Regions from separate parts of the Butyrivibrio sp. WCD2001 genome, predicted to be linked through region 2. Evidence: predicted binding sites of a transcription regulator. Region 2 holds the regulator's gene; the other holds the start of a gene.
What was found. The regulator Rex, encoded in region 2, represses fermentation and respiration genes when NADH is low (regulators of the CRP and FNR family bind a similar motif). The targets are predictions, from matches to a motif close to ATTGTTAANTANTTAACAAT.
Positions count from the first base shown of each region.

Region 1: the regulator Rex is predicted to act here: its motif matches at 1,496-1,515, upstream of G630_RS0119660 (iron-sulfur cluster assembly scaffold protein).

Region 1 is NZ_KE384200.1:396,335-399,753, forward strand. Features, by position in the region: gene G630_RS0119650 (histidine phosphatase family protein) at 1-736, opposite strand, end outside; gene G630_RS0119655 (hypothetical protein) at 967-1,407, shown strand; gene G630_RS0119660 (iron-sulfur cluster assembly scaffold protein) at 1,548-2,240, shown strand; gene G630_RS0119665 (GGGtGRT protein) at 2,263-3,282, shown strand.
Region 2 is NZ_AUJZ01000001.1:465,252-468,670, forward strand. Features, by position in the region: gene G630_RS0102035 (bifunctional ADP-dependent NAD(P)H-hydrate dehydratase/NAD(P)H-hydrate epimerase) at 1-435, opposite strand, end outside; gene G630_RS20320 (hypothetical protein) at 413-1,096, opposite strand; gene G630_RS0102045 (redox-sensing transcriptional repressor Rex) at 1,129-1,779, opposite strand; gene G630_RS0102050 (hypothetical protein) at 2,082-2,417, shown strand; gene G630_RS0102055 (ABC-F family ATP-binding cassette domain-containing protein) at 2,487-3,419, opposite strand, start outside.

The DNA of each region.
Region 1 (3,419 bases), on a different contig from region 2:
CAATAGCAATTCCGCAGTTGGGGAGAAGGCCGTCGCCCCAGAATTTTGCAAGATCGGATTCACCGCGGACATACATGAGTATGGCTTTACTGAGTGCCCCATGAGCACTTATGAGAACGGTACTATCATGAGCGGCAGAATTACTTTCGAAAGCCGAATCGCTGCTATCATCTGTGCCGGAGCTTGCAAGCGGCTCTATAACATTTATCATGAAATCCTTCGCACGAAGGCAGAGCTCACTAAGCAGTTCAGGGGTAGGGGATTTGCTATCACCATCAGATAAGGTCTTGGTGGCAGGAACATTCTCCTGATCTGGCAAGTCCTCAGAGCTTGATGGCTCACTGTTCCTTAGTGCGAGAAGTTCCTTCTCATACAAATCCGGCGCTGTCTTGAAATATCTGAAGGGACAGTGTTCATCCTCTGTCATCTCAAAAACACTTCCGCCATCCATGAAACCAAAATGAAGCTCCTTTAGGCGACCATCAGTAGTAATCTTGAATGGATTATTATTCTTTCCTGAATATAGTTCCTCGAGAACAATTTCCGCCGTCTCATATGATCTGGAAAGAGGACTTGAATATACCTTATCAAAAGAGATTCCGGCTGCTTTTAAGCCTTTCCCTGTCTCTTTCGCCATAAGCTTTCCGAGCTCATCCAACGGGATATCAGTCTGCCCCTGAATAAGTCTCTTATTATTCCATGCAGTTGTTCCGTGTCTTAAAATAAATATTTTCATTTCTCGTTTCCTTTGTTATAGTCATATGAATTCTTATGAATTTTCTTTACTTTCGCTTTACTCGTTTAATTGTTTCCTTCTACCGTATTTTACGGATGATTTCATCTATAAGCAAGAATAGTTTCAATAAAAATCCCACAGCCCAACTATTTTCTGCTATCATAGACAAGTGGGCAATCTGCCCTGACAAAACACATGAGGGGAACTATACAAAAAAGGAGAGAAAGAGTATGAAAAAAGTAGTAGTAAAAGTTTTGTCACTTATGCTTGCGTTCATGATGGTATTTGGCGCAGTAGGAATGACAGCAAGCGCAGCAAACAAGGACAAGGCTGCGAAGAAGCTTTGCAAAGAGATCAACAAGGGTGGAAACAAGTGCAAGGGTATAACCGGTAACCTCAAGGTTACATATAAAAAAGAGGGCAGCAAATACAACTTCACAATTAAGCTGGATATGCCCTTGGATGCATGGATGTTTGATATGTCAGCAAAGATGCAGCCTAAGGAAATAGGACAGGCCAGAGATTCAGTAAAGAAGGTTTCAAAGACATTCAAGAAGAAGGCTAAGAAAGTCGGCATCAAGAAGTCAAGCTGCACATACATTGTTTATGCCAACGGAACAAGAATTTGGGAGTTTAAGGACGGTAAAGTCGTTTACGATAGGTATCAATAAGTGTTTATTATTATTTAATAACATAAACACTCATAAAACCTTGATATAATCTGCATTTTTTAGTAGAATCCAAATGTAGTGCGTAGTAAACGATAAAAATTTATCATACTATAGTAAACACTAACAATAAGGAGGTACTTATGATTTACTCAACAGAGGTAAAAAATATGTGTCCCGTAACACAAGGGGTACATCATGGTGCTGCTCCCATTCCTGAAGAAGCAAAATGGGTTCAGTCCAAAGAGATTAAGGACATTTCCGGTTATACACATGGTATTGGCTGGTGTGCTCCTCAGCAGGGTGGCTGTAAGCTTTCCCTTAATGTTAAGGAAGGTGTCATCCAGGAGGCACTTGTAGAGACTATCGGATGTTCCGGTATGACTCACTCAGCAGCTATGGCAGCTGAAATTCTTCCCGGTCTTACAGTTCTTGAAGCGCTCAATACAGACCTTGTATGTGACGCTATCAACACAGCTATGAGAGAGCTGTTCCTTCAGATTGTTTATGGTAGAACACAGTCTGCATTCTCAGAGGATGGACTTCAGATTGGTGCCGGCCTTGAGGATCTTGGTAAGGGATCACGTTCAATGGTAGGTACTACATATGGTACACTTGACAAGGGACCTCGTTATCTTGAGCTTACAGATGGTTACATCACAGACCTTGCTCTTGATGAGAACGACGAGATCATTGGTTACAAGTATGTTAACTTTGGAAAGATGATGGACTTCATCAAGGCTGGTGACGATGCAAACACAGCTATTGAGAAGGCTAAGGGTCAGTATGGTCGTGTAGCAGACGCTGCAAGATTCATCGATCCCAGAAAACAGTGATAAAGGTAAGGAGGAAAAAATAATGGCTTTATTTGAATCATATGAAAGAAGAGAGCCCCAGATCCTGGCTTGCCTTAAGGAGTATGGCATCTCTTCTATTGAAGAATGTAAAGATATTACAATGGCAGCAGGCATTGATGTTTACAGCCTCATCGAAGGCATTCAGCCTATCTGCTTTGAGAACGCTAAGTGGGCTTACACAGTAGGCGCTGCTATCGCAATCAAGAAGAACTGCCGCAAGGCTGCTGATGCTGCTGCAGCAATCGGTATCGGCCTTCAGGCTTTCTGCATCCCCGGTTCTGTTGCTGACCGTCGTAAGGTTGGTCTTGGCCACGGTAACCTTGGTAAGATGCTTCTTGAAGAGGATACAGAGTGCTTCGCATTCCTTGCAGGTCACGAGTCATTCGCAGCTGCTGAGGGTGCTATCGGTATCGCAGAGAAGGCTAACAAGGTTCGTACAAAGCCTCTTCGCGTTATCCTTAACGGTCTTGGAAAAGACGCTGCACAGATCATTTCCCGTATCAACGGCTTTACATATGTAGAGACAAAGTACAACTACTTCACAGGTGAGGTAGAGGAAGTCTTCAGAAAGTGCTATTCAAAGGATGCAAATTCACCTCGTGCAAAGGTTAACTGCTACGGCGCTAACGATGTACAGGAAGGTGTTGCTATCATGTGGAAGGAGAACGTTGACGTATCTATCACAGGTAACTCAACCAATCCTACAAGATTCCAGCATCCCGTTGCAGGTACTTACAAGAAGGAGCGTACTGAGGCTGGTAAGAAGTACTTCTCAGTTGCTTCAGGTGGTGGTACCGGACGTACACTTCATCCCGATAACATGGCAGCAGGTCCTGCTTCCTACGGTATGACAGATACTATGGGTCGTATGCACTCTGACGCTCAGTTTGCAGGTTCTTCTTCCGTTCCCGCACACGTTGAGATGATGGGTCTTATCGGCGCTGGTAACAACCCGATGGTTGGTATGACTGTTTCTACAGCCGTTTCCATCGAGGAAGCTGCAAAGGCTGGAAAATTCTAAAATCCCGGTATCATAGAATAATTAAAACAAGAATAGAGGCTGTGAGAAGGCATTCCTTTTCACAGCTTCTTTTTTATAATCTTTTACAGAAATTTAAGTTTTAGATAATTCATACTTCACTGCTGTTCCTATACAAT
Region 2 (3,419 bases):
CATGGCATCAATTATTACGTCACATTTTTTTATTTGAGAGCCAAGTTTGGACTGATCAAAATCCACGACATTAAGGCCATAGGACAATGCTATTTTCAGCTGTGAGCTACATGCGGAAGTCCTTTTTGTATTTGAAGCCTTATCACTTAGACTGTGATTAACAAGAACAAGCGTGACAGGTATTTTATCCTGAAAAAGAAGTCTGGCCGCTGCAATTCCATCACCGCCGTTATTCCCACTTCCCGCAAGAATCAGAACCTTACCGCCCTCCGGAAGAGCTTTTTTTACATATTTGCATATAGAAAGCGCCGCCCTTTCCATAAGAACATCCTGCGGCACTCCGAACTCGGAGATTGTAGCCGCATCACATCGCTTCATCTCGGCAGCGCTTACAACATAATTTGAATTTTTATCAATTATCGGTAAATTTTTCATCTTCTACTATTATCCCATCGCGTTCAGTCATTCCGGGTCTGATTACAGGGTGTCGTTTTTCAGGATCGTACTTTAGATCAAAGAGATCAATAACTTCAGGTCCGAAAATGTTGTGCATATAGGAATATACATTAAAGTTTTCGAGCTCTTTTTCCTGCATTCGGATAATATTCTTTTTCAGCTGTACCCTTACTTTTGATATCCACTCATCAACAGCATCGATTTCGAGGGTATTATCATGCATTCTTTTATAAAAGATATTCATCGTCTCGATCATGAGCTGATAATCGATCTGATAAATCTCTCTGGGAAGTCCGAGCATATCGTCCTCGCACTCCTCTATCTTATCATTGCACTCCTTGATAAGGCGTGTATGATCATCAATTTCGGCCTCAATCTTCTTCCGCTTCTTTGGATTCTTTCCCGCATCATCTCTTAGGACAACAATCTCACCGAGAAGCTTTTTCTTAAGCCTCTTTATGTCCTTAATTTTTTCCCTTGTCTTTTCCTGTATGTTCACAAGCTTATTAAGCTCAGCCTCAAGCTCCTTTATCTTGGGAGTTTTGGGACTAAGAAGGAAAAGCTGTTGCCATTTTTCATCCTTGGAAAGAATCGGAATATCCTTTCCGACAAGAGCATCAGAATAGTCATTATTAGCCATATTGGCATCCTCCAAGCGGTTTAAATCACTTGTTATTTCCTGGAGTTGTGATTATTTTCATATCTATCAATGCTATATGAAAGTTTCATAAGCGAATCTGACAGATGAACATTTTCGACCTGAACATTCTCAGGAAGATCAAGATCAACATGTGCGAAATTCCATATAGCCTTTATGCCGCATTTTACAAGTTTATCCGCCATAGGAACAGCCTGATCCTTAGGTATTGCAAGGACCGCAATCTCTATCTTATTTTCTTTTACAAACTGTTCAATCTCTTCGACAGGTCTGATCTCAATATCACGTATTTTCTTACCATGAAGCTTAGGATTTAAATCAAAAGCTCCTTTAAATATAAATCCTCTGTTGAAGAAATTGTTATAACCGGAAAGAGCCTGTCCAAGATGACCTGCCCCAATAATGATAAGTGTATGCTCCCTGTCAAGGCCGAGTATCTTACCTATTTCCTCATATAAGTACTCAACATTATAGCCGTAGCCTTGTTGTCCGAAGCCTCCGAAATTATTAAAATCCTGCCTGATCTGTGAAGCAGTAACCTTCATAATATCGCTGAGTTCCTGAGATGAAACTCTATCTATTCCCTGACTTTTCAGTTCACCTAAGTATCTGAAATAGCGGGGCAATCGGCTGATAACAGCCTGAGATATTTCTTTTCTCGCCATACATCCTCCATGACTGACACCGAAAAAATTATGTTATTTATTACTCTGTAAAATTCGGCTAATTTTAATTATACTATCTGTTAAATTTTCGTCAATCTTATAAATTGACTTTACAATAATTTTATTTGTCATTAATACAAATTTGAAAAAATGTTTCAACGTAGATAATATCTGATGAAATTAGTTTTCAGAAATATGCATTTTTATCTTTTCTTTAATACCCAGTTTATGAATTGTTTCGAATTGGAAATTATAATAACCATATCTTCCTATGTAGTTTTTTAGAAGTTGGAGATAAAAATATGGGAATGTCAATTGATGGATTAGGTGCTTACAATATGTACCAGGCAAGGCCTATGAATTATACAGTATCCAATCAGGCTCCTGTATCGGATGTGTATGACAAGCATAAGGCTGTTGGTGATATCGCCACTGTTGCTCCTGTCGTTTATCCTAATGCTCAGGAAGTAAAAGTCGGTGAAGTTGCCAGTACCGATGGCAAGGATGAAGCTCTGAAAGTAAGCCAGCAATATAATCAGATTGCTTCAAAATTCGGTAACACAACGGTAGGTTACGGACGTGATATGTCAGGTTATTCCTACAGTCAACCCGGTAGTTCCTTTGATGCTTTTGCATAAGGGTTTTAAATGAGAAAAGAAAAAAAAGAAGCTCTTCCAAGTTAGTCCTTGAAAGAGCTTCTTTTTTGATTACTCAGATAAGTTTTCCCATTCATCATAGAGTTCCGAAAGGCGTTCTTCATTTGATGAAAGTTCATCGGATAGCTTTCTAACCTTAGCAAGATCGGTCGCTACATCAGGATCTGAGAGTTCTTCATTTATTTTCTCATTCCTCTCTTCCAACTTAGCTATCTCATCTTCACATTTTTTCAGAGCAGCTTCCTGCTTACGCTTTCTGGCTGCTTCTTCTTTTTGTGCTTTCCAGTCTGCTGCACCTGAACCGGAATCAGCATCGGAAGTACTGCCTTTTGAAGCAAGCTTGCCAAACCCCGAACCTGAAACAGCATCTGCGGAATCCATCTCGATTCCTCTGCCAAAAGAGGAATTATCTCCTTTTTCAGCAATAGCACGAGCTGTCTGTTCCTCACAATGCTCCATATAGTAATCGTAGTTACCAATATAATTAACCAGTGATCCGTGAGTAAGATCAAGTATTCTGGTCGCTGTTTTGTTTATAAAATATCTGTCATGGCTGACATATAAAACAGTTCCTTCATATCCGCAAAGAGCATCCTCAAGAATTTCCTTGCTGGTAATATCCAGGTGGTTCGTAGGCTCATCGAGAATCAGGAAATTAGCTTCTGAAAGCATAAGCTTTGCAAGTGAAACCCTTCCCTTCTCTCCGCCTGAAAGATCTCCGATGCGTTTAAACACATCATCACCGGTAAAAAGAAACGCTGCAAGAGTGTTCCTGATCTCAGTATTATTCATTGACGGATATGCATCGGATAATTCTTCAAAAAGAGTCTTTTCATTGTGAAGAACCTGATGTTCCTGATCGTAATAACCGACATGAACCTTTACTCCGAGAATGATTTCTCCTTCATCAAGAGTCTCCATGCCATTAATGATTTTAAGCATTGTTGTCTTACCGGTTCCGTTATCGCCGATAATTGCAACACG